DNA from 3 places in the Ralstonia insidiosa genome. Region 3 is predicted to be linked to each of the others. Evidence: predicted binding sites of a transcription regulator. Region 3 holds the regulator's gene; each other region holds the start of a gene.

Region 1 (3,278 bases), 2.4 Mb from region 3:
TACCTGGCGACGGCGCTGGTGCTGGGCGGCGGCTTCTTCGCCTATGCGTGGCGCATGTACCGCAACTATTCCGACGCGCTGGCGCAGAAGACCTTCCGCTACTCGATCATCTATCTGTCGATCCTGTTTGCGGCGCTGCTGGTGGATCACTACTTCAAGTTCGGGCCTACGTTCACCCAAGGCGCGGCGCTGTGACGCACGGGGCTGCCGGCGAGCGCGTGCAGTTGGCGCTACGCTAGCAGCCTCTCCCCAAGACAATGACCATGCTCTCTTTCCGACACTTTCGCGCCGTTCTGTTTGCCGCATTGGCCGCCACCGTGCTGGCGCTGACGGCTTGCAGCGACAAGCCTGCCTTCAAGAACCTCGACATCACCGGTGCGAAGAGCTTCGGCAAGGATTTCTCGCTGACCGACCACACCGGCAAGCGCCGCACGCTGGCGGACTTTCGCGGCAAGGTCGTCGTGATGTTCTTCGGCTACACGCATTGCCCGGATGTTTGCCCGACCACGCTGGCTGAACTGCGCGCCGTAATGGACACCCTCGGCAAGGATGCCGATCGCGTGCAGGTGCTGTTCGTCACTGTCGACCCCGAGCGCGATACGCAAGACCTGTTGGCCAAGTACGTGCCGGCGTTCGACCCGCGCTTCATCGGCCTGCGCCCGGCCGACGAGGCGGAGCTGAAGAAGGTCGCGTCCGACTTCAAGGTGTTCTACAGCAAGGTGCCGGGCAGCAAGCCCGACAACTACACGATGGATCACACTGCAGGTAGCTACATGTTCGACACGAAGGGCAATCTGCGTCTGTTCATCAAGCATGGTCAGGGTCCTGAGCCGATCGCGCATGACGTCAAACTGCTGCTGAACGAGTGATCGCGTAACTCGCGCCCAAAAGAAAAGCCCGCCAATTTTGGCGGGCTTTTCTTTGTGAGAAGCGCAGCTTAGGCAAACGCCTGCAGCGCACCCTTCATCTTCTTCATCGCGGCCGATTCGATCTGGCGGATGCGCTCGGCCGAGACGCCGAACTCGTCAGCCAGCTCGTGCAGCGTGGCGCCGCCCGATCCGTCGTCGTTCACGTTCAGCCAGCGGGCTTCGATGATGCGGCGGCTGCGGTCGTCCAGCTTGGCCAGCGCCGTTTCGATGCCTTCGCTTTGCATGCGATCCTGGCTGCGCGACTCGATCACCCGGGTCGGCTCGTTGTGCGTGTCCGCCAGGTAGGCGATCGGGGCGAAGGATTCCTCGCCGTCGTCCATCTGGCCTTCCAGCGCAATGTCGCCACCCGAGAGGCGCGTTTCCATCTCGCGCACTTCGGCGCCCTTGACGTTGAGTTCGGCCGCTACAGCGCTGATCTCGTCCGGCGAGAAGGTCGCCTGCGCATCCTGCTTATGGCTGCGCAGATTGAAGAACAGCTTGCGCTGGGCCTTGGTGGTCGCCACCTTGACCATGCGCCAGTTCTTCAGGATGTACTCGTGCATCTCGGCCTTGATCCAGTGCATCGCGTACGAGACGAGACGCACACCCTGATCCGGGTCGAAGCGCTTGACGGCCTTCATCAGGCCGATGTTGCCTTCCTGGATCAGGTCGGCATGCGGCAGGCCGTAGCCGAGGTACTGGCGGGCGATGGACACCACGAGGCGCAGGTGCGAGAGCACCAGACGGCGCGCCGAATCGAGATCGTCGTTGTCGCGGTACTCGCGGGCCAGACGTTGTTCTTCTTCGGCCGACAGCATCGGCACCCGGTTGACGCTCTGGATGTAGGCGTCAATGTTGCCGAGGTTGCCGGGGAAGGCCAGTGCCCACGCGTTGCCCGAAGACTGCTGCGCGGCGATGGGGGAGACGGTATTCACGGGAATGACTGCGTTCACTCAGGACTCCTGTCGAAATCCAGTGGAAGTTTGGAAAAGCATCTTAGCACTCCAACCGGAAGAGTGCTAATAGGACATTTTGTGCTAGCTGATAGTTCCCGTAAATCAGATGATTGACCTCAATAGGGTGATAATTGCGCCGCAGCAAAAGTGGCCGCGCACCCAGTCATAGACCACCATTGGCAGCGTCAGTTCTCGGTTATGCCGCCGTGTTGCGCCCGCGTGACTTGGCCCAATAAAGTGCACGGTCCGCTTCACGCAAAACCACGTCGGGATCACTGATATCCGGTGCTGGGCACGCCACCCCGATGCTCGCCGTCACATGCAGCGACGCACCGCCGCGCAGGAGGATCGGCGGGCGAACCGCGCTCACCACCTTGTGTGCGGTGTGCAGCGCATCATCCGGGGCGTCGATCGGGTCCAGGAGGATGACGAATTCGTCACCTGCGAGACGGGCGACGGTGTCCGTGCGGCGGACGGCCTGCTGCAGGCGGCGGGCGACTTCCACCAGCACCGCATCCCCCGCGGCGTGGCCGTAGGTGTCGTTGATGTGCTTGAAGTGATCCACGTCCAGGTACAGCACGCCCATGGGAGCAGGCTGGCGCTGGCGGCGCTCCAGCGCGGTGCGCAGGCGCTCGTAGAGTTCGTAGCGATTGGCCAGGCCGGTGAGCGCATCGAAGCGGGCCATGCGCGAGAGCTCCATTTCGCTGCGCTTGGCCTCGGTCACGTCCTGCACGAAGGCGTAGAAGCCGCAGCGCTCGGCGCTGCAATCGCAATCCGCCGCATCCGGAACGAGCTGGCCACGCAGATAGCGCGTGCGGTGGCGCGGGCTGCCGGCGTGCGGCTTCTCATACCACGGCGCGTTGATCTCGAACTCGACCGTCTCGCCCCGCACCGCGCGGGTCAGATACGGCGCCAGCAGCGCATAGGTGCCCGGCGTGAAGACGTCCTGCGCCGGCTGGCCGCAGACCTCCTCGGGCGTGCGCTGCAGCCAGCGTGCGTGGGTGACGTTGCAGAAGGTGAAGATGCCATCAGCGTTGATGTGCGAGACCAGCAGCGGGGCGTTGTCGAGCACCAGTGTGAGCGCGCGTTCGCTGCGGGCGAGGGCGATTTCGGCTGTGGTGCGCGCGGTCAGATCCTGCAGCACCGAGAAGTAGCCACGTAGCGTGCCGCGGTCGTCGTAGTCGGGGTAGTAATGGCCGCTCAGGTAGCGCGGCTTGCCGGTGCGCAGCGAGGTGATGTCGAACTGCACCGGATAGCCAGCCAGCACCTCGGTCATGTAGGGCAGCAGCGTGCGGTAGTCCTCGGGCGTGTAGATCTCGCTGACGTGGCGGTCGATCATCTCGTCCTGCGTGCGGCCAAACGCCTCCAGCAGTGTACGGCTGGCAAAGCGGACGACGCCGTCGGGATCGACATA
Region 2 (3,278 bases), 2.0 Mb from region 3:
CGCTCGACACGCTGAGCAACACCGAGCTGCAGGCCAACCTCGAGCGCATCTCGCAACGCTGAGCGCCATGGCTGACCTGCGAACCCGCCTTCTTGCCGAAGCATTGGGAACGGCATTGCTGCTGGCCATCGTGATCGGCTCGGGCATCATGGCCGAGCGGCTGGCGGGCGGGAACGCGGCGATTGCGTTGCTGGCCAACACGGCTGCCACGGTGGGCGGCCTGTATGTGTTGATCGAGGTGTTCGGCCCGACCAGCGGCGCGCATTTCAACCCGGCAGTCAGCGCGGTGATGGTGGCGCAGGGTGAGTTGCCCTGGGCTGACCTGATGCCCTACGTGATCGCGCAACTCGTTGGCGCCGTGCTGGGCGCATGGCTGGCGCACGCGATGTTCGACCTGTCGCTCATCCAGTTCTCGACCAAGCTGCGCAGCGGACTCGGCCAATGGATTGCCGAAGCTGTGGCGACAGCTGGTTTGCTGCTGGTCATCCTGCGCACGCCGCAGGGTAAGGCGTCTGCCATGGTGGCTGCCTACATCGGCGCGGCTTACTGGTTCACGGCTTCCACGTCGTTCGCCAATCCGGCGGCGGCGTTCGGGCGCATGTTCAGCAACAGCTTTGCTGGCATCGCGCCGTCGAGCGTGTCCGGCTTCATCGCCGCCGAGTGCGTTGGAGCCGCACTCGGGCTTTTGCTGCATCGTTTGCTCGGGCCCCGGCTATCGCAGTGTGGCGATGCAAATGGAGTCGAGCCTTCGGGCGGGCAGTAGTTGAAGCGCCTTGAGCGCTGCCAACATTGGCGACCTCCCCGTTCAGGTAAGCGACGCTTTTCCGCTATGGGCAGGAAACAGCAGTTGGGAGGAGGCTGCGCTGGAGCCTCCTTGTTCACCCGAGTGCCGTCGGTGGACACTCGGGTTCGACGCGCTGAATGGCACGTGCAAATGTGATTTATTTGCCATAAAAATAATCTTTCGCCAGGTCGGTCAACCATCGCGGGCTCGCTTCGCAGAGGGCGCCGCCTCTCACCCGTCGCTCAGCTTCCGTCACGTCGCATACGCTAAGCTATTGAAGCAAAAGGGATTCTTCACGGAAGGACTGTATGCGAACGCGATGGCGTTCAGCGTTGAGTGAACAAAGTTCAGAGTTGAGTGAATCTCGACAACTCGACAGGTCGACATTTCCATTCTTGAAATCGTAATACCCCGTCCCTATAATTAGCACTCGCCGGGCAGGAGTGCTAACAACGCCTCCGACCCCCGATGCTTTCCCGATGCGCCGCGTCTTGCGGCGTGTTTTGTGAATAAACACTCACTTTGCATTGAGGAGTTGTGTATGAACCTGCGTCCTTTGCACGACCGCGTGATCGTGAAGCGCCTGGACAACGAAACCAAGACCGCTTCGGGCATCGTCATCCCTGACGCCGCTGCTGAAAAGCCGGATCAAGGTGAAGTCCTGGCCGTTGGCCCGGGCAAGAAAGACGACAAGGGCAATGCGATCGCGCTGGACGTGAAGGTCGGCGACCGCGTGCTGTTCGGCAAGTACGCCGGCCAGAGCGTCAAGGTGGATGGTCAGGAAGTCCTGGTCATGCGCGAAGAAGACATCATGGCCGTGGTGCAAAAGTAAGCACGCGCTCGTTCATAACGTTCGCAACGCTTACCTGTAACCCAATCCTCATTGCCGGCGCAGCCTATTGAGCTTGCGCGGGCAACATCCAAAGATCTCGGAGATTCTCAAGATGGCAGCTAAAGACGTAGTGTTCGGCGACGCCGCACGTGCCAAGATGGTCGAAGGCGTGAACATTCTCGCCAACGCAGTGAAGGTGACCCTGGGCCCGAAGGGCCGCAACGTGGTGCTGGAGCGCAGCTTCGGTGGCCCGACCGTGACCAAGGACGGTGTGTCGGTCGCCAAGGAAATCGAGCTGAAGGACAAGCTGCAGAACATGGGCGCGCAAATGGTCAAGGAAGTGGCTTCCAAGACCAGCGACAACGCCGGTGACGGCACCACCACCGCAACGGTGCTGGCCCAGTCGATCGTGCGCGAAGGCATGAAGTACGTTGCCGCCGGCATGAACCCGATGGACCTGAAGCGCGGCATCGACAAGGCTGTGACGGCCGCTGTTGAAGAGCTGAAGAAGATCAGCAAGCCGACGACCACCAGCAAGGAAATCGCTCAAGTTGGCGCCATCTCGGCCAACAGCGACGAATCCATCGGCCAGCGCATTGCTGAAGCCATGGACAAGGTCGGCAAGGAAGGCGTGATCACCGTGGAAGACGGCAAGTCGCTGGCCGATGAGCTGGACGTCGTGGAAGGCATGCAGTTCGACCGCGGCTACCTGTCGCCGTACTTCATCAACAACCCGGAAAAGCAAGTTGTCCAGCTGGACAACCCGTTCGTGCTGCTGTTCGACAAGAAGATCAGCAACATCCGCGACCTGCTGCCGGTGCTGGAGCAAGTGGCCAAGGCTGGCCGTCCGCTGCTGATCATCGCTGAAGACGTCGAAGGCGAAGCCCTGGCAACGCTGGTGGTGAACAACATCCGCGGCATCCTGAAGACGGCTGCTGTGAAGGCGCCGGGCTTCGGCGACCGCCGCAAGGCCATGCTGGAAGACATCGCCATCCTGACGGGCGGCCAAGTCATCGCTGAAGAAGTCGGCCTGACGCTGGAAAAGGCAACCCTGAACGACCTGGGCCAAGCCAAGCGCGTTGAAATCGGCAAGGAAAACACCACGATCATCGATGGCGCAGGCGATGCCCACAACATCGAAGCGCGCGTGAAGCAAGTGCGTGCCCAGATCGAAGAAGCGACCTCGGACTACGACCGTGAAAAGCTGCAAGAGCGCGTGGCCAAGCTGGCCGGCGGTGTTGCCGTGATCAAGGTTGGCGCTGCCACCGAAGTCGAAATGAAGGAAAAGAAGGCCCGCGTGGAAGATGCACTGCACGCAACGCGCGCTGCTGTGGAAGAAGGCATCGTGGCTGGCGGCGGTGTTGCACTGCTGCGTGCCCGTGCACTGATCTCCGGCCTGAAGGGTGCCAACGCTGACCAAGACGCCGGCATCAAGATCGTGCTGCGCGCCATGGAAGAGCCGCTGCGCCAGATCGTCACCAACGCTGGCGACGAGGCTTCGGTTGTGGTGTCGAAGGTGATCGAAGGAAGCGGCAACTACGGCTACAACGCCGCCACCGGCGAGTACGGTGACCTGGTGGAAATGGGCGTGCTGGACCCGACCAAGGTGACCCGCACCGCGCTGCAGAACGCCGCTTCGGTCGCTTCGCTGATGCTGACGAC
Region 3 (3,278 bases):
TCGTGCCAGTGCAGCTTCTTGCGCAGCGTGGCGTAGTAGTTGTAGCCGACCGGGTGCAGCAGTTGCACGGTGCGCTCCGAGCGGCGCACCACGATGCGGTCGCCCGGCAGCAGGGAGGTGAGCGACTGCATGTCGAAGTTGACGCTCGCATCGCGCCCGCTGGTGACCTGGATGACCACTTCCGCATCCTGCGGAATGACGATCGGCCGGTTCGACAGCGAATGCGGCGCGATGGGCACCAACACGAGGCCGGAGAGCGCCGGATGCAGGATCGGCCCACCCGCCGACAGCGCATACGCCGTCGACCCGGTGGGCGTGGAGACGATCAAGCCGTCCGAGCGCTGGTTGTACATGAAGAAGCCATCGACCGACACGGCCAGCTCCACCATGCCCGAGGTGCCTGAGCGGTTGACCACCACGTCGTTGAAGGCCAGGGCGGAGAAGATGACCTCGTCGTCGCGCACGACCTGGGATTGCAGCAGCGTGCGGGTTTCGGCTTCGTAGCGGCCGGACAACATGTCGGGCAGCACGGTATGCACATCGTCGAACGGGATGTCGGTCATGAAGCCGAGCCGCCCGTGGTTGACGCCGATCACGGGCACGCTGGCGCCGGCCAGGTGACGCCCGATGCCGAGCAGCGTGCCGTCGCCGCCGAGCACAACGGCCACGTCGGCCTGGCGGGCCATTTCTTCGGGCGGCAGGGCAGGGTAATCCTGCACACCGATATTGAGCGCCGTTTCGCGCTCGAACACGATGTCATGCCCGCGCGCGGCAATGCACGACGCCAACTCCATGAGCGGGCCGGCAATGTTGGCGGCCGAATACCGGCCGACCAGTGCGACGGTCTTGAAAGGCGAGGCAGACAAGGCAGCAGGAGGTTTCGAGGCCACGGCGGACGGGGGAATCGACATGCGCGCATTACACCATATCGATATGACCCCCGCTACGTTTGACGTTGTTTGGCGAGAAACGCCAACGTCACCCGCTGGTTGCAGTCGATTTTGCGTAAAATCGAAGAATCATGGATAAGCGCGCCACCATCCTCCTCAAGACCCTGATCGAACGGTACATCGCCGAGGGCCAGCCCGTGGGCTCGCGCACCTTGTCGAAGTATTCGGGGCTTGATCTGTCGCCGGCCACCATCCGCAATGTGATGTCCGACCTGGAGGAGATGGGTTTCATCGCCAGCCCGCACACCTCGGCCGGGCGCATTCCGACGCCGCGCGGCTACCGGCTCTTCGTCGACACCATGCTGACGGCCAGCCCGCTGGACGCGATGGGAGCACTCGGCGCGCACGACCGCATGGCGCAGCAGATGGCCGGCGTGATTGCCGAGCAGGTGCGCACGCAACTGGCGTCGCACGGGTCGGAATCGTCGCAGCGGGTGATTGCGGCGGCGGCGCAGACGCTGTCCAACCTGTCGCAGTTTGCCGGGGTGGTGATGACGCCGCGCCGCTCGCACGCGTTCCGCCAGATCGAATTCCTGCGGCTGTCGGAAAACCGTATCCTGCTGATCGTCGTCACGCCCGAGGGCGACGTGCAGAACCGCATCATCCATACCGATACGCCCTACACGCCGTCGCAGCTGGTGGAGGCGGCCAACTACATCAACGCGCATTACGGCGGCCTGACCTTCGACGCCGTACGCGAACGCCTGCGCGGCGAGCTGTCGGTGCTGCAGGCCGACATGACCTCGCTGATGCAGGCGGCGGTGGAGGCGGGCAGCAGTGCCGCGTCGGACGAAGAGCCAGTGGTGATCTCCGGCGAGCGCAAGCTGCTGGATGTGGAAGACCTGTCTTCCTCCATGGACAAGCTGCGGCGCCTCTTTGCCGTGTTCGAGCAGAAGACCGGCCTGCTGCAGCTGCTGGATGTATCTAGCCGCGCCGAGGGCGTGCAGATCTTCATCGGCGGCGAAAGCAGCCTCGTGCCGCACGAAGACATGGCTGTCATCACCGCGCCGTACGAGGTCGACGGCAAGATCGTCGGCACGCTCGGTGTGATCGGGCCGATGCGCATGGCGTATGAGCGCGTGATCCCCATCGTGGACATCACCGCCAAGCTGCTGTCGAGCACGCTCAGCCAATATTGATCTACCGAGTTTAGGTCTGCATGCGGGCTGCATAAGCTCAGCCGATTTTCTTCGACGACAGCGCGGTCTGCCGTCTCCCACAATCGACTCCGGCGCATGTGCGCGTTCTTCTTTTGCCGGAGTCTTCCATGGCTGGTTTCTCTCTTCCCCGTTTGCTGGCTGCGGCGTTGACCGCAGCCGTTTCGTTGGCGTTGTTTGGTGCCGCACCGGCACGCGCGGCGGACCGCGAGGTCGTCATCGCCTATCAGGACATGGTGCTGCCGTGGCGCTACGCCCAGGCCACCGGCGAGGTTGAGCGCGCCACCGGCTACAAGGTGACTTACCGTCAGCTCGCCAGCGGCGCCGATGTGGTGCGCGCCATCGCGTCGGGTTCCGTACAGATTGGCGAGGCAGGGTCGAGCCCGATTGCGGCCGGCGTATCGCAGGGCGTGGATCTCTCGCTGTTCTGGATTCTCGACAACATCAATGATGCCGAAGCACTGGTCGCCCGCAACGGCAGCGGCGTGTCGCGCGTGGCGGACTTGAAGGGCAAGACGCTGGGCGTGCCATACGTGTCGACTTCGCACTTTCACGCGCTGGTGGCGCTCCAGCAGGCCGGGCTGGACCCGCGCGACGTGAAGGTCGTCAACCTGCGCCCGCAGGAGCTGTCTGCCGCGTGGGACCGGGGTGACGTGGATGCCGCCTTCATTTGGGATCCGGTGCTCGCCAAGGTGAAGAAGAACGGCACGGTGCTGACCACCTCGGGCAAGATCGCTGCCGCCACCGGCAAGTCGACTTTCGATGGCTTCGTGGCAGACCGCAAGTTTGCGCGTGACAACGCGGAGTTCATCGCCAAGTTTGTCGAGGTGCTGGCCAAGGCCGATGCCGCCTATCGCGACAACAAAGCTGCCTGGACGGTGACCTCGCCGCAGGTGGCGGCGGTTGCCAAGACCTCGGGTGCCGCTGCGGCGGATGTGCCGGCAAGCCTGGCGCTGTATGCCTTCCCGGATGCGGCGGAGCAGGCTTCCAAGCGTTGGCTGGGCGGTGGCGCGCAGTCGGGTGCGGCACAGTCGCTGCTGGCGACCGCGCAGTTCCTGAAGACGCAGGGCACGATCCAGGCGGTGCTGCCCGATTACGGTGCGACCATCGATTCGCGCTTTGTGCAGCGAGTGGCCAGCGGAACCAAAGCCGTTGCAACCGCATCGCGATG

The links. Region 3 encodes HrcA, which represses chaperone genes, less so after heat shock. Its sites were predicted from a motif close to TTAGCACTCNNNNNNNNNGAGTGCTAA; they were not measured.
Region 1: rpoH (RNA polymerase sigma factor RpoH) is a predicted target of HrcA. The motif match lies at 1,905-1,931, and genes of this name have one in related genera.
Region 2: groES (co-chaperone GroES) is a predicted target of HrcA. The motif match lies at 1,208-1,234, and genes of this name have one in related genera.

What each region holds. Positions count from the first base shown of each region.
Region 1 is NZ_VZPV01000001.1:880,386-883,663, forward strand. It holds gene cyoE (heme o synthase) at 1-195, shown strand, start outside; gene F7R11_RS04330 (SCO family protein) at 264-869, shown strand; gene rpoH (RNA polymerase sigma factor RpoH) at 938-1,861, opposite strand; gene F7R11_RS04340 (diguanylate cyclase domain-containing protein) at 2,061-3,278, opposite strand, start outside.
Region 2 is NZ_VZPV01000001.1:1,243,414-1,246,691, forward strand. It holds gene F7R11_RS05995 (arsenate reductase ArsC) at 1-62, shown strand, start outside; gene F7R11_RS06000 (aquaporin) at 68-763, shown strand; gene groES (co-chaperone GroES) at 1,326-1,616, shown strand; gene groL (chaperonin GroEL) at 1,729-3,278, shown strand, end outside.
Region 3 is NZ_VZPV01000001.1:3,244,557-3,247,834, reverse strand. It holds gene F7R11_RS15445 (NAD kinase) at 1-911, opposite strand, end outside; gene hrcA (heat-inducible transcriptional repressor HrcA) at 1,022-2,089, shown strand; gene tauA (taurine ABC transporter substrate-binding protein) at 2,218-3,278, shown strand, end outside; gene F7R11_RS15430 (taurine ABC transporter ATP-binding protein) at 3,276-3,278, shown strand, end outside.